2 regions of the Streptomyces sp. NPDC031274 genome follow, and region 1 is predicted to be linked to the other one. Evidence: riboswitches for the same ligand, from Rfam matches in the RefSeq annotation. Region 1 holds a riboswitch; the other holds the start of a gene.
What was found. Region 1 has a riboswitch for glycine ahead of gcvT (glycine cleavage system aminomethyltransferase GcvT). Riboswitches for the same ligand answer to the same signal wherever they lie in the genome.
Positions count from the first base shown of each region.

Region 2: linked by a shared signal. The riboswitch ahead of gcvP (aminomethyl-transferring glycine dehydrogenase) and the one ahead of gcvT (glycine cleavage system aminomethyltransferase GcvT) in region 1 are both predicted to bind glycine.

Region 1 covers NZ_JBVIHP010000005.1:315,428-329,920, reverse strand. The annotation lists gene ACZ5CR_RS11620 (NADPH-dependent F420 reductase) at 1-507, opposite strand, end outside; gene ACZ5CR_RS11615 (RNA polymerase sigma factor) at 748-1,443, shown strand; gene ACZ5CR_RS11610 (CU044_5270 family protein) at 1,440-2,570, shown strand; gene ACZ5CR_RS11605 (hypothetical protein) at 2,528-2,803, opposite strand; gene ACZ5CR_RS11600 (GntR family transcriptional regulator) at 2,837-3,406, shown strand; gene ACZ5CR_RS11595 (hypothetical protein) at 3,461-3,760, opposite strand; gene ACZ5CR_RS11590 (FadR/GntR family transcriptional regulator) at 3,757-4,539, opposite strand; gene leuA (2-isopropylmalate synthase) at 4,816-6,528, shown strand; gene ACZ5CR_RS11580 (ABC transporter ATP-binding protein) at 6,525-7,316, shown strand; gene ACZ5CR_RS11575 (EF-hand domain-containing protein) at 7,387-7,602, opposite strand; gene ACZ5CR_RS11570 (L-serine ammonia-lyase) at 7,679-9,049, opposite strand; gene glyA (serine hydroxymethyltransferase) at 9,223-10,485, opposite strand; gene gcvH (glycine cleavage system protein GcvH) at 10,506-10,883, opposite strand; gene gcvT (glycine cleavage system aminomethyltransferase GcvT) at 10,984-12,117, opposite strand; glycine riboswitch at 12,282-12,387, opposite strand; gene ACZ5CR_RS11550 (AAA family ATPase) at 12,570-13,244, shown strand; gene ACZ5CR_RS11545 (enhanced serine sensitivity protein SseB) at 13,305-14,108, shown strand; gene ACZ5CR_RS11540 (enhanced serine sensitivity protein SseB C-terminal domain-containing protein) at 14,352-14,493, shown strand, end outside.
Region 2 covers NZ_JBVIHP010000040.1:4,118-18,610, reverse strand. The annotation lists gene ACZ5CR_RS40645 (substrate-binding and VWA domain-containing protein) at 1-1,256, shown strand, start outside; gene ACZ5CR_RS40640 (glutamate-cysteine ligase family protein) at 1,287-2,804, opposite strand; gene ACZ5CR_RS40635 (hypothetical protein) at 3,291-3,875, shown strand; gene ACZ5CR_RS40630 (DUF5999 family protein) at 4,181-4,387, shown strand; gene gcvP (aminomethyl-transferring glycine dehydrogenase) at 4,487-7,372, opposite strand; glycine riboswitch at 7,570-7,667, opposite strand; gene ACZ5CR_RS40620 (PRC-barrel domain-containing protein) at 7,812-8,192, shown strand; partial or broken gene ACZ5CR_RS40615 (DNA polymerase IV) at 8,108-9,710, opposite strand; gene ACZ5CR_RS40610 (MerR family transcriptional regulator) at 9,795-10,430, opposite strand; gene ACZ5CR_RS40605 (bifunctional nuclease family protein) at 10,603-11,076, opposite strand; gene ftsR (transcriptional regulator FtsR) at 11,130-11,873, opposite strand; gene ACZ5CR_RS40595 (FHA domain-containing protein) at 11,890-12,858, opposite strand; gene ACZ5CR_RS40590 (DUF881 domain-containing protein) at 12,941-13,813, opposite strand; gene ACZ5CR_RS40585 (small basic family protein) at 13,819-14,151, opposite strand; gene ACZ5CR_RS40580 (DUF881 domain-containing protein) at 14,148-14,493, opposite strand, start outside.

The sequences.
Region 1 (14,493 bases):
CTCGTCGAGGAGGTCGCGTACGACCTTCTTGGCGTCCTCGTCGTCGCCGGACACGGGAAGAGCGACGCGGCCGGGCGTGCCCTTGGGCTGCGGCTTGTCGAGGATGTCGTGGGCGTACGTGCCGTTGAAGGCCTTGATCACCGGGTGGCCGATCTGGCGCTCGGTCCAGCGGCTCTCGGTCAGGCCCTCCTCGATCTCGGTGATCTTCCCGTCACGCTGCTGCGGGTAGTAGTTGCCGGTGTCGATGACGACGAAGCCGTCCGCCGCGCCGTCGAGGAAGCCGGACGGCAGGTTCGGTACGGCCTTGAGGGGGATCGTCACGACGACGACCTGGGCGCCGCGCGCGGCCTCCTCGACCGTCACCGGCGTGGCGCCGGTCTCCTTGGCGAGGTCGGTGAGGGTCTGCGGGCCACGGGAGTTCGCGACGGAGACGTCGTGGCCGACAGCCGTGAGGCGCCGGGTGAGGTTGCCGCCGATGTTGCCCGCGCCGATGATGCCGATCTTCATGACTCGCCCTTCCGGGGGTGGATTCGGTGGTGCCGTAGCGGAGCCAACCTCCGGAACCGGTGAGGTATTCCGGCTGAGCCGATCGGCCACCCCCAGAGTTTCACCACGATCTCGCCGAGGCGAGTATGGGACTCCGTCAGCCTGTGCGTGTCCTTGGTGGGGGTGTGACGAGGGGCACAGGAACTCGGTGGAGGGTGCGGAGAGATATGTGGTGTGAGGCGTACTGAACTGGGAGACGGCATCCATGCACGGATCCGGGCAGGTGAGCGGGAGGCGTTCGGTGAGTTGTACGAGGCGTATGCGCGGACGGTCTACAACCACGCTCTGCGGCTGACCGGCGACTGGTCGACCGCCGAGGAGGTCATGTCCGAGACCTTCCTCGCGGCCTGGCGTACCCGGGACCGCCTTGAGCCGGACCGCGGTTCGCTCAAGCCGTGGCTGCTCGGCATCGCCACGCACAAGGCGCAGAACGCCAACCGGGGTCTGCGCAGGCGGCTCGCCTTCCTCTCCCGTCAGCCGTCCCCGCCCGAAGTGGCCGACTTCGCCGAGGAGTCGGCGGGGCGGATGGACGACGCGCGACGGCTCGCGGCGGTGCACGGCGCGCTGCGTCGGCTGCGCCGTCCGGAGCGGGAGGTGCTCGTCCTGTGCGTGTGGTCCGGGCTCGACTACGCGCAGGCCGCCGAGGCGCTCGGTGTTCCCGTCGGCACGGTGCGGTCGCGGCTCTCGCGGGCGCGTGCGCGGCTGCGGCGGCTCAGCGAGGACGGGCCGGATGCGACGGAAGCGCAGAACGCGACGAACCCGAAGAACGCGAAGAACGCGAAGAACATGAAGAACATGAAGAAGATGAAGAACGTGACGGAACCTCACCGTGGTCGCGGAGAGGTAGAGAGTGAGGCCGCATTCGCGGCCCTGCCCCTGCGGGAGGAATTCCGATGAACGCCGCCACCCCGCCCCCGGGAGAGGCCGAGGCCGCCGAACTGGCCCGCCTGCTGCCGGAGTCGGACGAAGACGAATGGCAGCTTCCGCCGGGGCGTCACCTTCACCACAAGGACGTCCTGATGCAGCACATCGACCACGACACGGATCAGCGCACCGACCGCGCACAGCAGGCCCCCGCCCCCGCATCCACCCGCCGCAGGCTGCTGCGTCCCGCGGTGCTGATGCCGGCCGCCGCCGCTTTCGCGGTGGCAGGGATCCTGCTGGCCACGCTTCCGTCCGACAACGCCGACGGTGTCCGTGACATGGGGGCCGGTGACGGCGCCACCTCCGGTGCGGCCGTCACTCTCGACCGGATCGCCACCGCTTCCCTGAAGGCCGACACCCGGCGGGTGAAGGCGAGCCAGTTCGTCTACATCCGCAGCCTGCTCCAGGGCAACGAGGGCGAGCTCAACGCCAAGGTGAAGCTCGGTGCTCCGTACAAGCAGGAGTCCTGGATGTCGCAGGACCCCGCTCCCGTCACGAACATCGGCATGATCCGGGAGAGCGGAAAGGGCGCGTCGATGCCCGGCCAGGACGTCCCCATCGAAACGTCCGTCGTGGACGGTTCCGATGACTCCGGAGCCATCCCGGAGGGGTCGGAGCGGCCCACGTACAACTGGCTCGCCTCGCTGCCCACCGACCCCGACGCCCTGCTGAAGAAGCTGTATGCCGAGACGGACGTGATCGAAGGGGAGGAGACGAAGGCACAGGCCGTCTTCGACAAGATCGGTGACCTGCTCGAATCGACGATCATGCCGCCGGAGAATGCCGCGGCGTTCTACAAGGTCGTCGCGAAGCTCCCCGGTGTGACCGAGGTGCCCGACGCGGTGGACGCGGCGGGTCGCCACGGAATCGGCATCACCCTCGACGAGTCGTCGTGGGCGACGCGCGAGGTGTGGATCTTCGACAAGAAGTCCTTCGAATATCTCGGCTCGCGCGGCTACATGACGAAGAACCACAAGCCGGGTGGCAAGCCCGGCAAGGGGGGCAACCCCGAGGAGCTCAGCGGCAGCAGCGCGATCCTGGAGCGTGCTGTCGTCGATCAGAAGGGCATGAAGCCCGAGCCCGGCGACGAGCGCGGCTGAGCACGGTTCGGGCGCCCGTCCTGCACGGCCCGCAGCAGCAGGACGAGCAGTTCGCGGAATCCGTCGATGCCCGGGTGGCTGACGGAGGCCCGGAGTTCGGGGAGGACGGGCGGCGCCATCGCCGTGTGGACGGCGAGGACCGGTATGACGGTGAGGGGCGAGGCGGCGATGCGGGCCGTCGTCCGCCGCCCCGGCGCGAGTGAGTCGCCTACGATCCGGGGACGCGTGAGCACAGCGGCAGGGTGAGCGGCATACGGGAGGGCGCCATGAGGGGCAGCGGTGACTGGACGAGCACATCGATGCCGTACCTGGCGCCACCCGGGAACGGGAGCCCTGACGTCTGGGGGGCCGAGGCCGCGGCTCAGGGGCGCAAGGGAACCCAGCGCATCGTGCGCGCCGGTGAGGTCCCTGCCCCGCCCGAGGTGGCCGAACTGTTCTCGGTGCCCGAGGGCGAGCCCGTGATCGTACGTCGTCGAGTGATCCAACTGGACGGCGAACCATGCGAGTTGACCGACACGTACTACCCCGCTCGCATCGCCCGGGGAACCCGCCTCGCGGGCACGGCGAAGATTCCCGGCGGCGCCGTCACGCTGCTTGCCGAGCTCGGGCACGTCGGCGTGCGGGTCCGCGAGGATGTCACCGCCGACGTGCCGAGCGCCGAGGAGCGAGAGGACCTGAGGTTGGGGACGGACGAGCCTGTGCTCCGGCTGGCCCGGGTCACCCTGGACGGCCGGAACCTCCCGATCCAGGTCGACCTGATGACCATGCCCGCCCACCGCGGGCGCCTGCGCTACGAGATCGGGATCGGGACCGGGACCGGGACCGGGACCGGCTGATCACGCCCGGCATCGACGCCGCCGTACTCGACCGCCCTTCAAGCCGAACCAACCTCAGCCGAGACCCCGATGCGCGGCCCACAGTGCCCCGGCGCGGCTGGCGGCGTCGGCGATCAGGGCCGCGAGTTCGGGCCTGTCGGGGACGGGGAACGAGACGTAGGCGCCCCGGCCACCGGCGACTGGTCGGCCGTAGGCCTTCGTGGCGAGGTGCCCGTCCGGGAGGAGCCGGACGTTGAGGGTGCTCAGGGTGAACTCTTCGCCGCGCCGAGTGTCCGTCCAGCGGAGCTCCTGCGGGATCGTGACATTGATCGCCAGAGCGCTCACTTCCAGGCTTACTTCCAGGTCGCTGCTCATGGACGGATGATCTCACGCGAGTCGCCGCGGGCGGCCCCACCGGCTTGTGCGGCAGGCGGGTCGATCACTGCTCGATACGCGTCCTGGTCGCGGGACAGCAACCGCCCCAGCGTGTCCTGGAGTTCCGCCTGTGCCACCCGCGCCGCCTCCTCCGCGTCCCCTGCCTCGACGGCCCGTACGAGCGCGGCGTGGACGGCGTCCCCGTGGTTCGGTTCCTTCGTGCGTACGTCGACGAGGTCGAGCAGGTTGATCAGGCCCTCCCGCAGTACGGGGGCGAACTCCGCGAAGAGGTCCGTCAGTACGGGGTTGCGAGCCGCCGCCACGACCGCCGCGTGCAGGGCGATGTCGGCGTCGACGAAGGCCGCGTCGCTGCCCGAAGCCGCGGCCCTGCGGCCTTCGAGTGCGGCGCGCATCGCCGTGACGTCCTCGTCGGTGCGCCGCAGCGCGGCAAGGCGCGCGGCCTGCACCTCCACCAGCATCCGCACCTCGTAGACATCCGACACCGCCGCCCGCCGCAGCCGCGTCGGCCAGTCCGCGACCGGTTCCGTCGCGATGACGAAGACGCCTGCGCCCTGGCGTGGCTGTACGAGGCCTGCCCCTGCGAGTGCGCGCAGGGCCTCACGGACCGTGGAGCGGCCGATGCCGAGTTCCTTGGCGAGGGTCGTCTCGCCGGGGAGCTTGCTGCCGATGGGCCAGTGGCCGCCGGCGATCTGCTCGCGCAGGCGCTCGGTGGCCTGTTCGACCAGGGGGCTGGGGCGTAGGGAGCCGAGCGGCGGCATCCGGGGACCTTTCAGGGAGAGAGGGCGGGGGAGCGCTGGGCGACCCACTTGTCTGAGGAGTACTTGTCTGAGGAGCTGAGGTGTGGCTAGTGTAGCGCCGTGATCTTCTGCGGTCTCCTCCTTCTCGGCTGCCGCGGCGGGGCCTGAAGCGACCGGCACCCCGCCGCGGGGTGCCGTGCTGCCGGTCGGCCAGTTCACCGACCGAGCCGAGAGGCCACCGTGACATCCACCGTGGAATCCCCCGTGTACCCGTGGAACCCCCAGCGCCCCAGCCCCATGCCGCACCATCGCTACCGCCCCTACCAGGACCGGGTCGACGTCCCCGCCGCCCAGGAACGCGGTTGGCCGAGCGCCCGCATCGAGCACGCCCCCCTCTGGGTCCCCGTCGACCTGCGCGACGGCAATCAGGCGCTCGCCGAGCCGATGGACACCGGGCGCAAGCGGCGCTTCTTCGACCTGCTCGTCTCGATGGGGTTCAAGGAGATCGAGGTCGGCTATCCGTCCGCCAGCCGCGCCGACTTCGACTTCGTACGCGACCTCGCCGCGCTGAGCGCGAGCGGCGGGATCCCCGGTGACGTCAGCATCGTCGTCTTCACGCCTGCCAAGCCCGAACTCATCGACCGCACCTTCGAGTCGATCGAGGGACTGCCCCGCGCCGTCGTACACCTCTACATCCCCACCTCGCCCACCTGGCGTGACGTGGTGCTGGGGCGGTCGCGTGCGCAGGTGCGGGACGTCGTCACGGAAGCCGCCGCCCACATGGCCCGCCTGGCCGACGCGCGGCCGGGGGCGGACATCCGGTTCCAGTTCTCGCCGGAGACCTTCAACCTCACCGAGCCCGACTACGTACTCGAAGTCTGCGACGGCCTCACCGAGTTGTGGGACGCGAGCCCCGACCGTCCCGTCACCCACAACCTCCCGGCGACCGTCGAGATCGCGACCCCGAACGTGTACGCCGATCAGATCGAGTACCTGCACCGTAACCTCACCCGGCGCGCGTCCGTCATCCTCTCCGTCCACCCCCACAACGACCGCGGCACCGGAGTCGCCTGCGCCGAACTCGCCGTCCTGGCCGGGGCCCAGCGCGTCGAGGGATGCCTCTTCGGCAACGGCGAGCGCACCGGCAACGTGGACCTGGTGACCCTCGCCCTGAATCTGTACGCCCAGGGCGTCGACCCCATGGTCGACTTCTCCGACATCGACGCCGTGCGCGAGGTCGTCGAGCACTGCAACCGGCTGCCCGTGCACCCCCGCCACCCCTACGCGGGCGACCTCGTCCACACCGCCTTCTCCGGCACCCACCAGGACGCCATCAGCAAGGGTCTCGCCCACCACGCCCGCCGCGCCGCCGAGTTGGAGGTGCCGGAGAGCGATGCGCCCTGGGAGGTGCCGTACCTGCCGATCGATCCCGCGGACATCGGCCGCACCTACGAAGCCGTCATCCGCGTCAACTCCCAGTCGGGCAAGGGCGGAATGGCGTACCTGCTGCGGACCCGGCACGGCATCGACCTGCCGCAGCGCATGCGGCCCGACTTCTCGCGGGCGGTGCAGGAGGCCACCGACGACAGCGGTCAGGAGGCGAGCGCGAAGGAGCTGTACGAGCTCTTCCACGCGACCTATGTCGCGCCGGGGCAGGGCGACGGCGCGTATGCGGCGCTGAGCTCCTGGACCACCGACCGTGCCCCGGACGGCACCCACCGCTTCACCTGCACCCTCCAAGTCGGCTCCAGAACCGGGGACTTCGAAGGAACGGGCAACGGTCCGCTCTCCGCGTTCGTCGCGGCGCTCGCCGCCGCCGGGATCACCGTCGACATCCTCGACTACTCCGAACACGCCACCGGGGCGGGCGGCGGCAGCGAGGCGGTCGCCTACGCGGAGTGCGCGGTGGGCGGTGTCGTCCGCTGGGGCGCGGGCCTGGACACCTCGGTCCTGACCGCGTCCGTGCAGGCCGTGCTCGCCGCGGTGAACCGGGCGGGGGCCGCCCGATGACCCCCGTGCTGCACGCGGACAACGTCACCGTCGTCCGCGACGACCGGCCCATCCTCGACGAGGTCACCCTCACCGTGCGCCCCGGCGAACACTGGGCGCTGCTCGGCGCGAACGGCGCGGGCAAGTCGACCCTGCTCAGCCTCTGCGGCGCCGTGACCCACCCGACGCGCGGCACGGTCGAGGTGCTCGGCCGCCGCCTGGGCAGCGTCGACCTGCGCGAGCTCCGTTCCTACGTGGGCCATGTGAACCCGCGTCATCCACTCCGCTCGCCCTTGCGGGTGCGCGACGTCGTCCTGACCGGGCTCACCAACAGCGTGGAGCTGCTGCCCCGGTGGAGCCCCACACCCGAGCAGGAGGAGCAGGCCGATCGCCTGATCGCCATGCTCGGGCTCGCGCACCGCACGGACGCGCGCTGGCCCACGCTCTCCCAGGGCGAGCGCGGACGGACCCTGATCGCGCGCTCGCTGATGCCCAGACCGCGGCTCGTCCTGCTCGACGAACCGGCCACCGGGCTCGATCTCGCGGGCCGCGAACGCCTCCTCGACAGCCTGGACACCCTGCGCGAGAGCCACCCCGAGCTCGCCACTGTCCTGGTCACGCACCACCTGGAGGAGCTCCCGGCAGGCACCACGCACGCGCTGCTGCTGCGCGACGGCCGCGCACTCGCCTCCGGCGCCGTGGACGACGTACTGACCAGCGACCAGATCAGCAAGTGCTTCGACCACCCGGTGCGGTTGGAGCGCACGGAGGGGCGGTGGAGCGTGCGGGCGGCGCGGCGCGCCCGCTGAGTACGCGCGGCGAGTACGTACGAGGGGCCCGGCGCTCTCTCACGCGCCGGGCCCCTCGTACGGACCACCACTACTTCTTGTTCAGGCTCGCCCAGAACTCGTCGAAGGAGAGACGCTTGTCCTTGTCGGTGTCCTTCGTGCCGATCACGGCCTCGGCCACCGTCTCGGTGACGTAGAAGTCCCCCATCTTGGCCATGGCCGACTTCCACTCCGCCGCTGTGATGAAGCCGTCGCCGTCCGCGTCGAACTGCTCGAACGTCCTGCGCGCTTCCTCGATGTCCGCCACCGGATCCACCCCTTCTTGGTGCACTACTGACGGGGCTCAGGGTATCCGCCGTCCGGGTGACGACCGGGACGCGGGCTCAGCACTCGATGATGTTCACCGCGAGCCCGCCCCGCGCCGTCTCCTTGTACTTCACGCTCATGTCGGCCCCGGTGTCCTTCATGGTCTTGATGACCTTGTCGAGGGACACCTTGTGGCTGCCGTCGCCGCGCATCGCCATCTTCGCCGCGGTCACGGCCTTCACCGCCGCCATGCCGTTGCGCTCGATGCACGGGATCTGGACGAGCCCGCCGACCGGGTCGCAGGTCAGGCCGAGGTTGTGCTCCATGCCGATCTCGGCCGCGTTCTCGACCTGCTCGGGGCTGCCGCCGAGCACCTCGGCGAGGGCGCCCGCCGCCATCGAGCAGGCGGAGCCGACCTCGCCCTGGCAGCCGACCTCGGCGCCGGAGATCGAGGCGTTCTCCTTGAACAGCATGCCGATCGCTCCGGCGGCCAGCAGGAAGCGGACGACGCCGTCCTCGTCGGCCCCGGGCACGAAGTTCATGTAGTAGTGCAGGACGGCCGGGATGATGCCCGCGGCGCCGTTCGTCGGGGCGGTCACGACCCGGCCGCCCGCCGCGTTCTCCTCGTTCACCGCCATCGCGTAGAGCGTGATCCACTCCATGGAGCGGGCCAGCGGGTCGCCCTCGGCGCGCAGCTGGCGTGCGGAGTTGGCCGCGCGGCGGCGGACCTTGAGGCCGCCCGGCAGGATGCCCTCGCGGGACATGCCGCGCGAGACGCAGGACTGCATGACGCCCCAGATGTCGAGCAGACCCGCGCGGATCTCCTCCTCGGTGCGCCACGCCTTCTCGTTCTGCAGCATCAGCGCGGAGATGGAGAGGCCGGTCTCCTCGGCGAGGCGGAGCAGCTCGTCGCCGGTGCGGAAGGGGTGCTTGAGGACGGTGTCGTCCGGCACGATCGGGTTGTCGCCCGCGACGGCGTCGTCGTCGACCACGAAGCCGCCGCCCACGGAGTAGTACGTCTTCTCCAGGACGGGGGCGCCCTCACGGTCGTACGCGAAGATCGTCATGCCGTTGGCGTGGTACGGCAGGGCCTTGCGGCGGTGCAGGACCAGATCGTCGTCGAAGGCGAAGTCGATCTCGTGCATGCCGAGGAGGTTGATGCGGCCGGCGCTCTTGATCTGCTCGACGCGCTCGTCGGCGAACTCGACGTCGACCGAGCGCGGGGACTCGCCCTCCAGGCCGAGCAGGACCGCCTTCGGGGTGCCGTGGCCGTGGCCCGTCGCGCCGAGCGAGCCGTAGAGCTCGGCCCGTATGGCGGTGGTGTGGGCCATCAGGCCCTCGTTCTTGAGGCGGCTCGCGAAGATGCGTGCGGCGCGCATGGGGCCGACCGTGTGGGAGCTGGACGGGCCGATGCCGACCGAGAACAGGTCGAAGACCGAGAGGGCCACGAGAAACTCCAATGGTGGTTGGTAGACGCCGTTGTCTGCCGGGGTGGTGCAGAGAGCAGGGCGTGAGCCGGGGCGTGGAACCGGGGCATGAACCGGGGCACCGCGCTCACTGTGTTCACATCCAGTGTGCGTGGTGCCCCGAAGATTCGTACGAAGGAAAGCGTACGAAACTGCTACAGGTTGGGGTACAGCGGGTGCTTTTCCGCCAAGGCGGAGACGCGGGCCTTGAGCGACTCCGTGTCGACGTCGCCCGGCTTCAGCGCCTCGGCGATGATGTCGGCGACCTCACGGAAGTCGTCCTCCTGGAAGCCACGGGTCGCGAGCGCGGGCGTACCGATCCGCAGGCCCGAGGTGACCATCGGGGGGCGCGGGTCGTTCGGGACCGCGTTGCGGTTGACCGTGATGCCGACCTCGTGGAGGCGGTCCTCGGCCTGCTGGCCGTCGAGCTCGGAGTTGCGCAGGTCCACCAGGACCAGGTGCACGTCCGTGCCGCCGGACAGGACGTCGACACCGACGGCCTTCGCGTCGTCCCGCACCAGGCGCTCGGCCAGGATGCGGGCGCCGTCCAGGGTGCGCTGCTGGCGCTCCTTGAACTCCTCGGAGGCCGCGACCTTGAAGGAGACGGCCTTGGCCGCGATCACGTGCTCCAGGGGGCCGCCCTGGAAGCCGGGGAAGACCGCGGAGTTCAGCTTCTTCGCGAACTCCTTGCTGCGGGCCAGGATGATGCCGCCGCGCGGGCCGCCGAGCGTCTTGTGCGTGGTGGAGGTGACCACGTCCGCGAACGGCACCGGGTTGGGGTGAAGGCCCGCGGCGACGAGCCCGGCGAAGTGCGCCATGTCGACCCACAGGTACGCGCCGACCTCGTCGGCGATCCGGCGGAACTCGGCGAAGTCGAGCTGACGCGGGTAGGCGGACCAGCCCGCGATGATCACCTTCGGGCTGCTCTCCTTGGCCAGGCGCTCGACCTCGGCCATGTCAACCAGACCGGCCTCGTCGACGTGGTACGGGACCACGTTGAACTGCTTGCCGGAGAAGTTCAGGCGCATGCCGTGGGTGAGGTGGCCGCCGTGTGCCAGGTCGAGGCCGAGGATCGTGTCGCCGGGCTTGGCGATGGCGAAGAGGGCGGCCTGGTTGGCGGAGGCACCGGAGTGCGGCTGGACGTTGGCGTACTCGGCGCCGAACAGGTCCTTGAGCCGGTCGATCGCGATCTGCTCGGTGACGTCGACGTGCTCGCAGCCGCCGTAGTAGCGGCGGCCGGGGTAGCCCTCGGCGTACTTGTTGGTGAGGACCGTGCCCTGGGCCTCCATGACGGCGACCGGAGCGAAGTTCTCCGAGGCGATCATTTCCAGGGTGGACTGCTGACGGTGGAGCTCGGCGTCGACGGCGGCGGCGACGTCCGGGTCCAGCTCGTGGAGAGGGGTGTTGAGAAGCGACATCAGGTGGTCCCTAAGGGTCTTTAGTTGCCTGCGAGCTCGGTGTATTCGGCCGCGGAGAGCAGGTCCTTCGGCTCCTCCGAGATCCGTACCTTGAACAGCCAGCCGCCCTCGAACGGAGCGGAATTCACCAGCGACGGGTCGTCCACGACGTCCTGGTTCGCCTCGGTGACCTCGCCGGTCACGGGGGAGTACAGGTCGCTGACGGACTTCGTCGACTCGAGCTCGCCGCAGGTCTCGCCCGCGGTCACGGTCTCGCCGACCTCAGGGAGCTGGGCGTAGACGACGTCACCGAGCGCGTTGGCCGCGAACTCCGTGATGCCGATCGTCGCCACACCGTCCTCGGTGGCCGAAAGCCACTCGTGCTCCTTGCTGTAACGCAGCTGCTGGGGGTTGCTCATGACCTGAATTCTCCTGTACGCGGGTGGGTGCTGCGGAACGGGACTGATGTGCGTGGGGTCACTTCCGGCTTACCACAGAGACGGAACAGTGGCGGAAGCGTCACTTCTGGCGCTTGTAGAAGGGCAGCGCCACGACCTCGTACGGCTCGTGCGTGCCCCGGATGTCGACGCCGACCCCGGCGGTTCCGGGGGCCGCGTGCGCCACGTCGACGTACGCGATGGCGATCGGCTTGCCCAGCGTCGGGGACGGCGCCCCGGAGGTGACCTCGCCGATGACCTTGCCGTCGGCGACCACGGAGAAGCCCGCGCGCGGGACGCGGCGGCCTTCGGCGACCAGACCCACGAGCTTGCGCGGGGGAGCGGTCTCGGCGCGCTCGGCGGCGGCCGCGAGCGCCGCGCGCCCCACGAAGGTGTCGGACTGCGAGGTCTTCTCGAACTTCACGACCCGGCCCAGGCCCGCGTCGAAGGGAGTCAGCTCCGCGGTCAGCTCGTGCCCGTACAGCGGCATGCCCGCCTCCAGACGGAGCGTGTCGCGGCAGGAGAGCCCGGCCGGGACCAGGCCGACGTGCTCGCCGGCCTGCATGAGCGCGTTCCAGAGCTTCTCGGCGTCGCCGGGCGAGACGAAGAGCTCGAAGCCGTCCTCGCCGGTGTAGCCGGTGCGGGCGATGAGGGCGGGCACGCCCGCGACCGTGCCCGGCAGGCCCGCGTAGTACTTCAGCCCTTCCAGGTCCGCGTCCGTGAGCGACTTCAGGATGCCGGGGGACTCGGGACCCTGGACGGCGAGCAGCGCGTACGCGTCGCGGTCGTCGCGGACCTCGGCGTCGAAGCCGTCGGCGCGGGCGGTGAGCGCGTCGAGCACGGTCTGCGCGTTCGAGGCGTTGGCGACGACCATGTACTCAGGGGCGTCGGCCTCGCCCAGACGGTAGACGATCAGGTCGTCCAGGATCCCGCCGTCCTCGGCACAGATCATCGTGTAGCGGGCGCGGCCGACACCGATGGAGCCGATGTTGCCGACGAGCGCGAAGTTCAGGAAGTCCACGGCCTGCGGTCCTGTGACCGTGATCTCGCCCATGTGGGAGAGGTCGAAGAGACCGGCCTTGGTGCGGACGGCGATGTGCTCGTCGCGCTCGCTGCCGTAGCGCAGCGGCATGTCCCAGCCCGCGAAGTCGGTCATGGTCGCGCCGAGCGCGCGATGCACGGCATCCAGGGCGGTGAGACGGGGGACGGTACTCATACGGGAACTCCCAGGGCATGACGGGCGAGGTCGATCCTCCCCATCTGTCATCGGAACCTGAGAGGTTCACCACGACCCGTCCGTATATGTCATACGTCTGTATCAGGGGGTCATGACTTGCACCTTGGGTGGAGCCGCCGGAGCGACCCGCTTTTCAGATGTGCCTCGCCCGCGCGGTACGGGGCCTGAGAGATTCAAGGGAGGGACTTGCTCCTTCGGCGCCCCGGTGCGTCCTGCGACGGCGACCGGGAACTCTCCCGCGCGGATTCAAGCGGCCTGTATGGAGTTTGCGGGCACATCATTGCACGGGCCTCCGTCACGGGGCAGTGCCAGTCCAGCTGTGCTATTCCGGGTACACCCCGGGCCCCGGGCGCTGTTGTGCCGCATTACCTTCTCTTTACACTTGCCGGGGAAGCTGCGGTAAGCAGTTACGTGACCGCTAGGGGAGGCCGATCACGGTGCGCAGGACCAGTGTCTACGCGACCAACACGGGGGTGGCCCTGCCCAAACAGGCCGCCGCCCCCACCAGGGAGAGCTGCGGCGCCCTGCCCGCGGTCGTCGTCCGCGACCTGAGGCAGCGGTCCGGCCGCAGCCCGCACCGCCTCACGTTCGGCGCGGGCGACCTGATCGTCGTCTCCGGCCTTCCGGGCAGCGGCAAGTCCACGCTGATGCGCAGAGCGGTCGCGGGCCCGCGCATCGACTCGCAGGACACCCGCGACCGCTGGGCCCTGCGCATGCCGGCCCTGCTGCCGTACGCCGTCTACCGCCCCCTGGTCCGCCTCGCGCACTACGCGGGGCTGCGCGCCGCCCTGCGCTCCGGCGAGGGGATCGTGGTGCACGACTGCGGCACCCAGACATGGGTGCGCAGCTGGCTGGCCCGCGAGGCGGTGCGGCGCGGCACGACGCTGCACCTGCTGCTGCTCGACGTGCCGCCGGACACCGCCATAGAGGGGCAGCTCGCGCGCGGGCGCGGCGTGTCGCGGTACGCCTTCGCGCGGCACCGCAGGACCGTCGGCCGCCTGGTCGGCGCCGCCGAGCGGGGCGATCTGCCGCGCGGCTGCGGCTCCGCGATCCTGCTCGACCGGGCAGCCGCGAGCATCCTGCGCGGGATCGGCTTCGGAGGCTGAGCCGCCCGCCGCGTTAGGGTCGTGCCGCAGGCAGAGCGGGACAGGTCAGGGGTTGGACAGATGGATATTCCGGCGCAGGCGCACGCACATCCGTACGGAGGATGGCCGGGCAACGAACTCGAAGAGGTGCTCGCGGCATCGCTCGGCACGCCGGGGGCGCCCCGGACGTCCGCGGGGGCCCGCATCGTCGAGGTGCTCGGCCGCAGCCACGTCTGGGTCCCGCTGCCGAGCGGGGGCGGTCCCGACAGCGGCACTCTCGACCTGCCCACGCTGGAGATCGACGGCCAGGCCTTCGTCCCCGTCTTCAGCTCCGAGCAGCAGTTCCAGCAGGTCACCGGCGGCCGGATGGGCTGCACCGTGGCGCCCGCCGTGGAGTTCGCGCGCGGGCTTCCCCCGCAGATGGGCATCGCGGTCAACCCGGACGGCACGGTCGGGGTCCCGCTGCCGCCGCCCGCCGTCGCCGAACTCTGCCGGGCCGGACGCACCCCGCTGGACGGCCCCGCGACCGGCGGCCGCGTACGGCTCTTCGAACCGGACTGGCAGCAGGACCCGGTGGACTTCCTGTCCGCCGCCGCCCGTGAGTTCGAGGCCACCGGGGTCGTCCTGAGCGCCCGTCGCTGCCTGGCGAGCGTCGAGGGCGAGGAGCCCACGCTGTTCGTCGGCGTCGAACTGACCTCCTGGGAGGGCAACGCGCGCGACCTGCCGATGGAGGCCGTGGGCCGGGCTCTCGGCCATGCCCCGGTGGTCTGGCCGGTGAACCTGGTGCTGCTCGACGTCGCCCAGGACCCGGTCGGTGACTGGATGCGCGAGCGGGTTCGGCCCTTCTTCGGTCAGACACCGGGGCACGAGCACGGACATGTGTAAGGACATGTGCAGGTACGTGTGTGAGGGTGCCGTACGTCAAGTCGGTGTCAGGATCGCCGCTTAAGCTGGTTTCATGGCCCGGGCGGGGCACGGCCCTGCCGTTTCGGCCCGGGGCCACCGATCAGCTCGGCTCAGGTCACGGCAGGTTCATCAGGTTCATCGGGTTCCAGGTTCATCAGGTTCCAGGCTCAGCGGGTCAGTGGCTCTGCGGGTCAGCGGGTCATCGCGAAGGGGCGGTTAAGGGTGAGTGCGTCGGGCACGGCTGCTGCCGGGCAGGTCGAGCACATGCTGCGCCAGGTGACGCCAGGGCGGTATGACGCCTACGAGGCGCTCCTGCGGGCGCTCGCCGCCGACCAGGTGTGGATGCTGCTCTGGCACGGCCAGG
Region 2 (14,493 bases), on a different contig from region 1:
GGCCGAAGTTGACCGGCGCGGCGGTCAAGGGCGACAAGCTGCGGCTCGGCGCCGCCGATCCCGCGCGCAGCGCGACCGGCCTCCTCGCGCTCGCCAAACTGAGCGCGTCGGCGAAGAAATCGGGCGGCAAGGACGGCGACACCCAGGCCGCCGCGATGGCCAAGGCCCTCTCCGCGCGCACGTCCGACAGCGACCGCCAGCTCCTGGACACCCTGGCCCGTGATACCTCCGGCACCGAACAGGGCAACCCGCGCCGCAACCAGGCGCTGATCCTCTCCGAGCAGGCCGCGTTCAAGCACAACGCGTCGGCCGGCGAGGAGAACAGCCTCGACATGTTCTATCCGAAGGACGGCTCACCGCGCCTCGACTACCCGTACACGCTGGTCCAGGAGGACGAACTGTCCACGGACCAGAGCCGGGCCGCCCTGCGCTTCATGGCGCTGTTCAGCGACGACGAGGGGCGCGCGATCCTGGAGAAGCACGGCTTCAGGACCGGCACCGATGCCCCCTCCACGCGACTCGTCACGGCGGCCGGCGGCCGCACCCCCCAGCCGTACGCCGACGAGGCGAGCGAGCCTCCCACCGAGAAGGAGCTCCAGGAGACCCTCGGCATGTGGACCATCACCGTCCAGAGCGCCAGGATCAGCACGGTCGTCGACGTCTCTGCCTCCATGGGCGAGTACGTGCCGGGCCGCGACCGGTCCCGGATGGAGGTCACCAAGTCCTCGCTGCTCCAGGCGCTCGCCGGGTTCACCGACGAGGACGAGATCGGCCTCTGGGAGTTCGCCACGCTCCTGGACGGCGAGCGCGACTACCGCAAGCTCGTGCCGACCCAGCGGCTCGGCGACCGCGAGGGCGACGGCACCCAGCGGGACGAGGTCTCCAAGGCCTTCAGCGACCTGGCGCCCATCCCGGGCGGGGCGACCGGCCTGTACGACACCACGCTCGCGGCGTACAAGGAGGCCACGTCCAGCTACGCGAGCGGAAAGTTCAACGCGCTGGTGGTGCTCACGGACGGCGCGAACCAGGACCCCGGATCCATCTCGCGCAGCGACCTCGTCTCGCGGCTGGGGAACCTCTCCGACCCCGAGCGCCCGGTGCCGCTCATCGCGATCGCGGTCGGCCCGGACGCGGACAAGGAGGAGGTCGTGCAGATCGCGGAGGCGACCGGCGGCTCGGGTCACCAGGTCGACGACCCGGCGCAGATCCACGCGGTCATCCTCAAGGCCATCATGGAGGCGGGCAGCCACGGCTGAGCCCGCCCCCGGCCGCCTCAGCCGCTCGCCTCAGCTCAGGACGGCGGGTTCGGGCAGCCCCACCGGCCAGGTGTGCACCGGCTCCCCCGCGTGCATCAGCTCGGCATAGCGCCGGGTGGTCGCGGCGAGCGCGGCCTCGCGTCCGAGCCCGGTCTCCAGAGCCTGGTGGTACGTCGCCGCCTGCCACGACGCCCCGTTCACCCGCCGCCTGCACCGCTCCTCGATGACCCCGAGATAGAAGTCCCGGTCGGCGGGCTCGACACCCCACGCGTCGAGCCCCGCCGCGGCGAGCGGCAACAGCTCGTCGCGTACGAGGGCCACCGCGGGCACCTCCACGAGCCCTCCGTACCGGCCGCGCCGCGGCCACCGCAGCCGGGCCTCGATGCCGTCGCGGCACGCGGTGTCGAAGTTGCGGGCCGCCTCCTCGAAGGGCAGCCGGGTCCACACGGGCCGCGACTCCTCGGCGAGGGCGCGTACGACGCCGTAGTAGAAGGCGGCGTTCGCGACGACGTCGGTGACGGTGGGGCCCGCGGGCAGGACGCGGTTCTCCACGCGCAGGTGCGGGACGCCGTCCGCGATGCCGTACACGGGGCGGTTCCAGCGGTACACGGTGCCGTTGTGCAGGACGAGTTCGCCCAGTCGCGGCACCCGGCCGTCCGCGAGCACCTCCAGCGGGTTCTCGTCGTCGACGAGCGGAAGCAGCGCGGGGAAGTAGCGCAGGTTCTCCTCGAAGAGCTCGTACACGTCGCTGATCCAGCGCTCCCCGAACCAGGTCCGCGGACGTACGCCCTGCGCCTGGAGCTCGGGCGGGCGGGTGTCGGTGGACTGCAGGAACAGCGGCGGGCGGGACTCGCGCCACAGCTCACGCCCGAACAGGAACGGCGCGTTGGCGCCGACGGCGATCTGCGCCGCGGCGACGGCCTGCGCGGCGTTCCACACGTCGGCGAACCTGCCCGGCGTGACCTGGAGGTGCAACTGCACCGATGTGCACGCCGCTTCGGGTGCGATCGACGCAGAGGTGCAGGTCAGCCGCTCGACGCCCTGGATGTCCAGGACGAACTCCTCGCCGCGGGCCGCCACGATCTGGTCGTTGAGCAGTGCGTAGCGGTCCACGTCGGAGAGGTTTCCCGAGACCAGGTCGTGGTGCGCGAGTGTCGGCAGAATGCCGATCATCACGATGCCCGCGTTCACCTCGTTCGCTTTTCGGTGGGCATAGGAGAGGCCGGTGCGCAGCTCCTCAGCGAGACGGTCGAGAACCCGTCCGCCCAATCGGTGCGGAGCGATATTGACTTCAAGATTGAACATTCCGAGTTCCGTCTGGAAGTCACGGCTCGCGATGCGTTCAAGAACTTCAGCATTCAGCATTCTCGGCATCCCGTCGGGCCCCGCGAGATTCAGCTCGATCTCCACACCCATCAGATTCTTGGGCCGATCGAACCGCTCCTCTTCCAACAGCCTCCGCAGTCCCGTCAGACACTCCCTGAGCTTGCTCCGGTACCGGCGCCGCTCGGCCAGGTCAAACGTTCCTGCTACGACCTTCTCCCCCATCGAAGCGTCCCCTCCTCTGATGGGCAGCCAATGATCCGGCCGCTGCGTCTCGGTGGATGATGCCCTGCAATGTGATCGATAACGCCCCGCACAGGCCTCCGGACCAGTAGGCTCTTCGCCGTGTCCGCACGCCCCATTCACCAATAATGATGTTCACGGGGAGAATCCGCTCGCCGAGGCATGGTGAAAAACGCCGATGAGATTCGGCCGTCCGCTCCCCCGAAGGGAGCCGAGGTCAAACGCCCGGGCTCATCCGGAATCGGGTTAAAGCCCGCAAAATAGCGACCGGATAACGCCTTGCGGGCAATATCGGGTGCGGTTAGCCGAAACACGGCCTGAACACGTGTCGTATAAACTTCGCGAACGAGGCAGAGAGTTGGCGCTCGCGGTCCCCTGCCCCCGCCCCCCTCTGCCCCCGGAGCAGACAGCGACGTCCGCACCTGTCCTCGTTCCACCGTGCCTGTCGAATGAGAGAGGCGACCCATCATGCCGCTGCAAGTCCCCCCGGCTCCCGCGCCCGCCCTGCGCAGCGTCCTCGCGGCACTCGGTTCACCCACCGCCGTACACGAAGCCCGCACCCCGTCCCTGCGCGCCGCCCAGGGACCGGCGAGCCCCGAACTCCCTTTGCCCGTACACGTCCTGGACCGGATCACCCCGTCGAGCCCTTCGCCCACCCGGCTCGCGGGGTGGCGTTTCCTGATCCGCTGCGGCGAGCGCGCCGTCGCCGCGGCGGACACCATGCTGACGCCTGACGGATGGACCTTCTCCCACTTCTTCGAGGGCCCGTACATCGCGGCCACCGAACGTGCCCTGCGCCACGCCGAGGCGATGCAGAAGCCCTATCAACCACGACTGTTGTCCATACCCGAGCTCTACATGCTCACACTCTGGCTGCACGGCGACTGCACGGCGGACGGCGCGAGCGGCGGCCTCGCGCCCTCCGACATCCTCGTTCCGCTCGCACCCGCGCCTCCCGGCATCGCGGCGCACCGCCCACACCGCGCCGCCGAGCTGCTCAAGGTCCTCACCCACCGCATGACCCCGGCACCGCTGCTCACCTCGCCCGCCTGATCTCGCCGTACGTCCCGTGCCCCGCCGCCGTTCCCGGCCGCGGGGCTCGGCGCGTCCTGGGCCCATACGGACTAGCCCGGTATGACCACCCCGAACCACCCGAGAAGACAGTGCAGTTGGGCTGAACCGTCCGGGCGGGTGATACGTCATTAAGCAGTAGGAAGCGCTGCCGCTAAATCCCTGCGGATTGACGTCCGTAGGGCAACACTGGGATCGGACCGACTAAACGGGGGGCGGCCATGAACACCGAATCGAGCCGCAAGGCAGACGTCACAGCCATCACACCGCAGCGAAAGAACCCTTCCATGTGCCAGCATCAACCACCCTGCCCGACAGCTGACTCCGCAGACCGGGAAGCCGCGCTCCTCACGGCGAGCCACCCGGAGCAGGGCTGGAGCCTGCTGTGCAACGGCGTCCTCCTCTTCGAGGACACCGGTGAGTTGCTGCCGGACGGACAGATCATCGCCCCGCACCGCCCACTGGGCACGGACGAGATCATGACCGCCGCCTGACGCGGCATCAGCACGGCAGCACCACGGCACGGACAACAAAGGGGCCGACCCGGAGCAACAACCTCCGGACCGGCCCCCACGCATGTTCTGGACGCGATATCAGTCCTCGTACGCATCCAGCGGCGGGCAGGAGCAGACCAGATTCCGGTCGCCGTACGCCTGGTCGATGCGGCGCACCGGCGGCCAGTACTTGTCCGCGGCCACGACACCGGCCGGGAAGACGGCCTCCTCGCGGCTGTACACGTGCTCCCACTCACCGCCGAGCGCAGCAGCGGTGTGCGGCGCGTTCCGCAGCGGGTTGTCCTCGGCGGTCCACTCGCCGCCGACCTTCTCGATCTCCGCGCGAATGGCGATCATCGCCTCGCAGAACCGGTCGATCTCGACCAGGTCCTCGCTCTCGGTCGGCTCGATCATCAGCGTCCCCGCGACCGGGAACGACATGGTCGGCGCGTGGAAGCCGTAGTCGATGAGCCGCTTGGCGATGTCGTCGACGCTGACACCGGTCGCCTTGCTCAGCGGGCGCAGATCGATGATGCACTCGTGCGCGACCAGGCCGCCGGGACCGGTGTAGAGCACCGGGTAGTGCGGCTCGAGGCGCTTGGCGATGTAGTTCGCGGAGAGCACGGCGACCTGCGTGGCGCGCTTGAGGCCCTCGCCGCCCATGAGGCGTACGTACGCCCAGGAGATCGGCAGGATTCCGGCGGAGCCCCACGGCGCGGCGGAGATCGGTCCGACGCCCGTCTCGGGACCGGCGGCGGGCTGGAGCGGGTGGTTGGGCAGGTACGGCGCGAGGTGCTCGCGCACTCCGACCGGGCCGACGCCGGGGCCACCGCCGCCGTGCGGGATGCAGAAGGTCTTGTGCAGATTCAGGTGTGAGACGTCGCCGCCGAACTTGCCGGGCTGGGCGAGGCCCACCAGGGCGTTCAGGTTCGCCCCGTCGACGTACACCTGACCGCCCGCCTCGTGCACGGAGGCGCAGATGTCGGCGACGTGCTCCTCGAACACACCGTGCGTCGACGGGTAGGTGATCATGAGCACGGACAGCTCGTCACGGTGCTTCTCGATCTTGGCGCGCAGATCCTCGATGTCGATCTCGCCGTCGTCGCTGGTCTTCACGACGACGACCTTCATGCCGGCCATCACGGCGCTCGCGGCGTTGGTGCCGTGCGCGGAGGACGGGATGAGGCAGACGGTGCGCTGGTCGTCGCCGTTGGCACGGTGGTAGCCCCGTACGGCGAGCAGCCCGGCGAGCTCGCCCTGCGAACCGGCGTTGGGCTGCAGCGAGACCTTGTCGTACCCGGTGACCTCGGCGAGCCGCTCCTCCAGCTCACGGATGAGCGTCAGATAACCCTGCGCCTGCTGGGCGGGTGCGAAGGGGTGCAGCTGCCCGAACTCGGGCCAGGTGACCGGCTCCATCTCCGTGGTCGCGTTGAGCTTCATGGTGCAGGAGCCCAGCGGGATCATGCCGCGGTCGAGCGCGTAGTCGCGATCGGCCAGCTTGCGCAGGTAGCGCAGCATGGCGGTCTCGGAGCGGTACTGGTGGAAGACGGGGTGCGTGAGGTACTCGTCCTCGCGCAGCAGACTGGCCGGAAGCGTGTCCTCGGTCTCCGCGTCGAGCGCCTCGACGTCGGCCTCGACCTTGAACGCGGTCCAGATCGCGGTGAGCTGCTTGCGCGTGGTGGTCTCGTCACAGGCCAGGGAGACGTGGTCGGCGTCGATCTGGTGGATGTTGACGCCGCCCTCGCGGGCCGCGGAGACGAGCTCCTCGGCCCTGCCGGGCACCCGCACGGTCAGGGTGTCGAAGTACGCGCCGTGCACGACCTCGACGCCGCCCGCGGTGAGCCCCGCGGCGAGCACGGTCGCGTAGCGGTGCGTACGGCGCGCGATGGCCTTGAGGCCCTCGGGCCCGTGGTAGACCGCGTACATTCCGGCCATCACGGCGAGCAGCACCTGAGCGGTACAGATGTTGCTGGTGGCCTTCTCGCGGCGGATGTGCTGCTCACGGGTCTGCAGCGCGAGCCGGTAGGCCTTGTTGCCGTCGGCGTCGACGGAGACACCCACGAGCCGCCCCGGCAGGCTGCGCGCGAACTTCTCGCGCACCGCCATGTAACCGGCGTGCGGGCCGCCGAAGCCCATCGGCACACCGAAGCGCTGCGTCGTGCCGACGGCGATGTCGGCGCCGAGCTCGCCGGGCGAGGTGAGCAGCGTCAGGGCAAGCAGGTCGGCGGCGACGGAGACGATGGCACCGAGCTCGTGCGCCTGCTCGACGAGGGGCTTTATGTCCCGTACGGCACCGGAGGCGCCCGGGTACTGGATCAGTACGCCGACGACACCGCGCTCGGCGACCTCGGCCGGGATGCCCTCGCTCAGATCGGCGACGACGACCTCGACGCCGGTCGGCTCCGCACGGGTCCGGATGACGGCGATGGTCTGCGGCAGCGTGTCGGCGTCGACGAGGAAGACGCCGTCCTTGACCTTGCCCACGCGCCTCGACAGGGCCATGGCCTCGGCGGCGGCGGTCCCCTCGTCGAGCAGCGAGGCACCGGATGTGGGCAGCCCGGTCAGCTCGGCGACGACGGTCTGGAAGTTCAGCAGGGCCTCGAGGCGCCCCTGGGAGATCTCCGGCTGGTAGGGCGTGTACGCGGTGTACCAGGCCGGGTTCTCCATGACGTTCCGCAGGATCACGGGCGGCGTGAAGGTCCCGTAGTAGCCAAGCCCGATCATGGAATCAAGAACCTGGTTACGGTCCGCGAGGGAGCGCAGCTCGGCCAGGACCTCGGCCTCGGTGCGCGCTCCGGGCAGGTTCAGCGCCTCGGCGTTCTTGATCACATCCGGTACGGCGGCGGTGGTCAGCTCGTCGAGCGAGCCGTATCCGACCTGCGCGAGCATCTTGGCCCGTGCTTCCGCATCGGGGCCGATGTGCCGCTGCTCGAAGGGAATGCCCTGTTCGAGCTGGGAAAGCGGGATGCGAGGGGTGGCGGTCATTGCGGAGGCCTCCTGGTCTGACGCGACCTGCGAGGGGCACCACGGCGCGGGTACCCGGACGGCCTCCCCCTCTGTCATCTCAACCTGAGAGCTTCACCGGTCCGCGCCCCCGTGAGGGAGCTGTCCCGGCTTTCACCGTCGGTGAGGAAGGGTTTCGAACGTGCCCGCCCGACGCCCGCCCTACTTTCCAGAGTGACCTCGTCCGTGCGGTACAGGGGCCTGAGAGATTCCGGGGAGGAGTTGCTCCTTCGGCGCCCCCGGTGTCTCCACCGGAGAGCTCTCCCGCACGGGATCAGCAGCCACGCGCCAGCCTACCAGCGAGGACTGCGGCCGATCCCTCGAGTGGCCGCCTGCCCCGAAGTGCTCTTTCGTAGTGAATACGAACGAACAAGGATGAGTTGTGCCCCACTGCGACAAGCCTCGACCAGTTGGAGGGCCCGTGCAGACCGACATCGATCCGCGCAACCTGATCGGCCGGAAGGCGTTCGACCGGAACGGGGCCAAGATCGGCACGATCGACGAGGTCTATCTCGACGACGCCACCGGCGCCCCGGAGTGGGCGGCCATACGCACGGGGCTGTTCAGCAGGGACGCGTTCGTGCCCCTGGAACCCAGCGAGCTCACGAGCGACGGCACCCTGCGCATCCCCTTCGAGCGCTCCCTGATCAAGGACGCCCCCGATTTCGGCGTGGGCCGCCATCTCTCCCCCGAACAGGAACTGCAGCTCTACCACCACTACGGCCTGGACATCGCACCCCCGCAGGCGCCGCCACCACCGGACCAGGACTTCGGCACCATCGCGGGCCAGGAAGCGCCCTGACCCTCATCGGTCACCCCGGCGACTCACGCGTATCGCTGCGGCTCACACGTACCGGCGTCACTGCGACTCCGGCTCCGGCCCCGGCTCCTCAGGAGCGGCCACCAACGGCAAGGGCTCCGCGGGCTCGAGCTCCGGATCATCCGTCCTGAACGTCCGCACCCGTCCCGGCGCCGACGACTCCGGCGTCTCGAAGCGGACCGTCACCCGCCCCAGACCGCTCCCCTGCACCCATCCGTGCCCGAACTCGGCATGCCGCACATCGTGCCCGGCAGCCCACCGCCGCTCGGTCGGCACCACTGGCACGACGGGTCCGACCGGCGGTACGACCGGCACCTCCACCGCGTCGCCCACGGCCTGTGCCGCGCTCACCCCGGCCGGCTCCCCCGCTGCCTCCCTCTCCGCCTCCAGTGCCTCGGCCGCCTCGGCAGCCTCAGCCACCTCGGCCGCCTGCGCCTGTGCGAAGAGGTCCTCCTGCGTGTAGTCGGCAAGCCCCGTGACCCCCACCCCGAGGAGCCGCACGCCTCCGGTGGTGTCCACGGCCTCGAGGAGCCGCGCCGCGGCCTCCCGCACCACCCCGGGGTCGTCCGTCGGCCCGCGCAGCGTCTCGGAGCGCGTCAGCGTCGAGAAGTCGAACCGCCGCACCTTCAACACGATGGTCCGCCCCGAGTGCCCTGCCGCCCGCAGCCGCTCCACACACCGGTCGGCCAGCCGCGCCACCTCACCCCTGACCCGTACCCGGTCATGGATGTCCACGTCGTACGTGTCCTCGACGCTGACCGACTTGGATTCCCGCTCCGCCACCACGGGCCGCTCGTCCCGGGCAAGGGCCATCGCGTACAGCGCGCTCCCGTGCGACTTCCCGAGGAGCCGTACGAGCTCGTCCTCACCCGCCTCGGCGATCTCCCCCACCGTCGTGATGCCACCGCGCCGCAGGTGGTCCCCGGTGGCAGGACCGACACCGGGCAGGGTCCGCACCGACATCGGCCCGAGCAGCTCCCGCTCGGTGCCCGGCACTATCAGCCGCAGACCGTCCGGCTTGGCCTCCTCCGAGGCGATCTTCGCCAGCATCTTGGACGCGGCGAGCCCGACCGAACCCGCGAGCCCGGTCACCGCCTTGATGTCCGTGCGCAGCCGCTCGCCCACGGCAAGGGCCGACTCCTGGTCGTCGGCCACGCCGCCCGCCTCCAGATCGACGAACGCCTCATCCAGACTGAGCGGCTCCACCAGCGGTGACAGCTCCCGAAGGAGCGACATCACCTGGTCGCTGATCCCGCGGTAGAGCCCGAAGCGCGGCACCAGATAGGCGGCATTGGGCGCCAGGCGCCGCGCCTGCCCCATGGGCATCGCCGAGTGCACGCCGAACTTGCGCGCTTCGTACGAGGCGGTGGCCACCACACCCCGTGGTCCGAGGCCGCCCACCACCACGGCTTTCCCGCGCAGACTCGGCTTCGCGGCCTGCTCGGCAGACGCGTAGAAGGCATCCATGTCGAGATGCAGGATCGTGGGCGCGGTTCTCACACCCCTGATGCTGCCCTACGCCACTGACAACGCCCCGAGAACGCCACCCCGCCCCTCGAACCAGCCCCGGCGGTCACGGCCGTCTCACACGGCCTTGTTGCGCCGCCTCGCGAGCTCGTCGGCGGGGTTCTGGCGCAGCAGCGTCTCTCCGGTGTCGATCCGCTCGCCGTGCAGCTGCGAAAGTGCCGCGTCCACATCCCGCCCCACGACACCCACGGCGATCCCGAAGACTCCCTGGCCGCCCTGGAGCAGATCGTGGACCTCGTCGGGCGACGTGCACTCGTACACCGTCGCGCCGTCGCTCATGAGCGTCATCCGCTCCAGGTCCTCGAAACCGCGGTCGCGCAGATGCTGGACCGTGGTCCGGATGTTCTGCAGGGACACGCCTGTGTCGAGGAACCGCTTCACGATCTTCAGGACGACGACGTCCCGGAAGCTGTAGAGCCGCTGGGTCGCCGACCCGCCCGCGGACCGCACACTGGGCTCGACGAGGCCCGTACGGGCCCAGTAATCAAGCTGTCGGTACGTGATACCGGCAGCCGCACACGCGGTCGGGCCCCGGTAACCGATCTGTTCCTGTTCGGACTGTCCGGACGTGGCGTCCCCGCTCCCCTGAACGCTCCCCTGTACGGCCATCGGCCTTTTGGGAGAGTGACTGGCCGCGCTGCCGTGAAGCGGATACGGACTGCCCATCGCCGTATCGTCGCCGCTGCTTCTCACGCCGACCTCCGTCCTTGACCTGCCTTCTCGACGGTAGGCAGTCACCAGGGGCTCGTCAACGATCGCCACACTCGGCACGCCGAGTGATAATCACCCTAAGAGTGGTTTGCCGTACCGCACGGCCGGGAAAGGCTAGCCGAATGGTCCGCCGGGACCATTCGGAAGCGACGGACTACTGGCTGTTGGTACCGAAATCCTCGGGCGAGATCTGGTCGAGGAACTCGCGGAACTTCTCCACTTCGTCCTCCTGCTCGTCCGGAATGGCGATGCCCGCGTCGTCGAGGACACCGTCACTGCCGTAGATCGGCGTTCCGGTGCGCAGCGCCAGCGCTATGGCGTCGGACGGCCGGGCGCTCACCTCGACTCCGCTGGCGAAGACCAGCTCCGCATAGAAGACCCCTTCTCGGAGGTCTGTGATGCGCACTTCGGTGAGCTCCTGTCCCACCGCCTCCAGCACGTCCTTGAACAGGTCGTGGGTCAGCGGCCGTGCGGGCGCCATCCCCTGCTGTGCGAAGGCGATCGCGGTCGCCTCCCCTGGTCCGATCCAGATGGGGAGGTAGCGATCGCCTCCCACTTCACGCAGGAGCACGATCGGTTGGTTGGAGGGCATTTCCACCCGGACACCTACGACGTCGAGCTCGTTCACACAGCAACCCTAGGACGTGCCCGGCCGGTTTGGGTAGTCGGGCACCCCTTGAGTCAGGGCAACCGCACCCCGAGCGCCGTCTGGACCAGTGCAGAATGCAGCTTTCCGGTCAGCCCCGCGAGCTCCTTCGTACGGGCTTCCGCATGGGCTCTGGTCTGCGGGTTACGGTGCCGGCGCAGCGGCGCCACGACCTGGTCGACGAGACCGGCCTCGCGCTCGGCCGCCGATTTCATGGCGCGCAGATGTCGCGGTTCGATACCGAACCGCCCGAGTTCGACGACGAGCGCGGCGACCGTGACGGCCTCCGCGTCATAACCGCCGTCCGGCAAAGGTGTGATGAGCCCGTACGTCTCCCACTCGGCGAGCTGCTCCGCCTCGATCTCCGCGGCGGCAAGCAGCTCGGCACGGCCCACACGGGCCACTGTGGGCCCCTCGGCGTCACTCACGCCCCAGGCGTCACCCGGTTCGCGTGGCTGCCCCAGAGAGGGCAGTGGAGCCCGTTCTCCGCGCTCCAGGGCCTCCAGGTGCTCCCGGATGACCTTGAGCGGCAGATAGTGGTCCCGCTGCATCCTCAGGACGTGACCGAGCCGCTCGACGTCCTCGGGACTGAATTTCCGGTAACCGGACGGCGTGCGCTCCGGCTCGATGAGCCCTTCCGACTCCAGGAAACGGATCTTGGAGATCGTGACCTCGGGAAACTCGTCACGCAGCGCGTTCAGCACGGCGCCGATGCTCATCAGCCGACGGTCCTCGGCGGCGGTGCCGTTCCCGGCACCGCCCCTCGGTGTTTGAAGCATGGACCTTCCCTACGGGTCAGATACCGATGCCCCGCTGGCTCGCGTAGAAGACCAGTCGGTACTTGCCGATCTGCACCTCGTCGCCGTTCGACAGCGCGACCGAGTCGATGCGCTCCCGATTGACGTATGTGCCGTTGAGGCTGCCCACGTCGGCGACGGTGAAGGAACCGTCCCCGAGGCGACGGAACTCCACGTGGCGGCGCGAGACGGTCACGTCGTCAAGGAAGATGTCGCTCTGCGGGTGACGCCCCGCCGTGGTCAGCTCGCCGTCCAGGAGGAAGCGGCTGCCCGAGTTCGGTCCCCTGCGCACCACGAGGAGCGCGGAGCCGAGCGGCAGTGCGTCAACGGCGGCCTGGGCCTCCGGCGAGAGGGCGGGCGAGGCGGTCTGCCCCGTCACCTCCGCGTCGTAGGCCTCCAGGCCCGAGATGGAGATGGTGGAGGTCGTCTCGGAGGGACGCTCCGGCGCGGCCCCGGCTCGCAGCGGCGCGCCGCAGTTGGAGCAGAACCGGCTCGCCTCCGCGTTGCGGTTCCCGCACCTCGTACACACCAGGGCCATGGACGGATCCTCCTGCCGCGGCTGCCCCGCGGGGGCATTCGATGCGTACGGATCGGGGGTAAACCCTCCACCCGTACTTGAGGTTGACGGTTCTCCGAAACCTATGCGGCCCGCACCGGCGGGGTCAACAGACGACGCGCCCTGCGCGCCCGAATTGTCACCGCCTGGCCCACCGACCTGGTCGCGGAACATCGGGCGCTCTCCGCCCTGCTCCTCGGCATCTCCATGGCGCGTGGCACGGTGCCGGGCAGTGGCGGGGTTGCCGCTGTCCTCACGTGCACTCTTGCCGAACAACTTCGCAAACAACTTCACGGGCGATTCCCCTTGACCGAAACAGACCCGCCCGTGGGGCAGGACGAACCCTGATTGCACACACCGGCGTACATCGGCAGCACAGACATCCTCACAACGTCCGCATCCACCAAACAGTTTCCACCACGCACCACGCTTACAGTGCGCCGACCCCCCGCAACCTCATGCCCTCGACCGGCGGCCCCCATGCACCCCCGCCTCACTGGGACGACGACCGAGCGTAGTCAGGCCGCTTCGCCGCTCGCAAGGCGTCCACCACGATCTTCTCCGCTCGCGTCACGGTGACGGTGGCCTGCTCCTTCTCCAGAGTCTGCACCACGCCACCTGGGATGTTCAGCGCCGGCTCCAGGTCCTGAGGCTTGCCGATCACCTTGAACCGGTAGGGCTTGCCGACCTTGCGGCCGTCCACCCTGACACCGCCACTGTCCGTATCCGACAGATAGGTGTTGGCCACTACGCGTACGTCATTGATCTGGATGGCCTCGGCACCCGCGGCGCGCAGCTCCTGAATGGCGTCGAGCAGCATGTCCGCCTCAACCGAACCCTTCTTGTCATCGATGGTCAGCGTGATGCCAGGACCCTGCGCTGCCACGGTGCCCGCGAGAATGCCGAGTTGACGTTCTTTCTCGACAGTCTGCTTGCGGGCCTCCTCGGCCTGGTCCGAGCTGTTCTCAAGACCGGTGCGCTGATCCTCCAGACGCTGCTTCTCACCTTCCAGACGCTGTGTACGGTCATCCAGTTCATCGAGAATGCGTACGAGATCTTCTTGACGTGCGCCACGGAGCGCACTGCTGTCGTTGTTGGAGCGCACCTGGATGGCGAGGCCGAGCCCCAGCACGAACAGAAGCAGGGCGACGATGAGTTGGGGACGCGTGACGCGAGGGGGCCACAGCCCCTCCTTCAGCCGCTGACGGCCGCGGAGCGAAGGCGCCCGCTCGTCGTCCTGCTGCTGGTCCTGCGGCTCGCTCCGCACGGGCGCCGCGCCCTCCACGGGCTCCGCCTGCGGACTGTGCACCTCGGCGGGAAGCTCCCTGCCCCGGTTGTCTCCGCCGGGCGTCTCGTCCGTACCCATACGCGTCACGCCCTGAAGATGTGTCGGCGGATGGCGGCGGCGTTGGAGAAGATCCGGATACCGAGGACCACCACGACACCGGTGGAGAGCTGGGCGCCCACGCCCAACTTGTCGCCCAGGAAAACGATCAGGGCGGCCACGACCACGTTCGAGAGGAACGAGACCACGAAGACCTTGTCGTCGAAGATCCCGTCGAGCATCGCGCGCAGGCCTCCGAACACCGCGTCCAGCGCCGCCACCACGGCGATCGGAAGGTACGGCTCGACCATCGCCGGAACCTCGGGCCGGACCAACAATCCAGCCACGACTCCCACGACGAGGCCCAGTACGGCGATCACGATGTGCCCTTTCCTGCCTTCGGCTCTGCTGTACGTACGGTCACACTCGGCGCTGCCGGCAGCCGGACGTCCTCATGGACGGAAATGCTGGTCCGGACATCGAAGTTCTCCTGCAGAGCATGCAGATACTGACCGTCGCGACTGTTCTGGAATCGCGTGCTCAAGCGCTGACCGTCACCCACGGCAAGCACCGTATACGGCGGCACCAGCGGCTTGTTGTCGACCAGTATCGCGTCTCCCGCGGCCCTGATCGCCGACAACGCCGTCAGCCGCTGGTCATTGATGGCGATCGCCTCCGCGCCCGACTGCCACAGGCCGTTGACGACCCGCTGCATGTCGCGG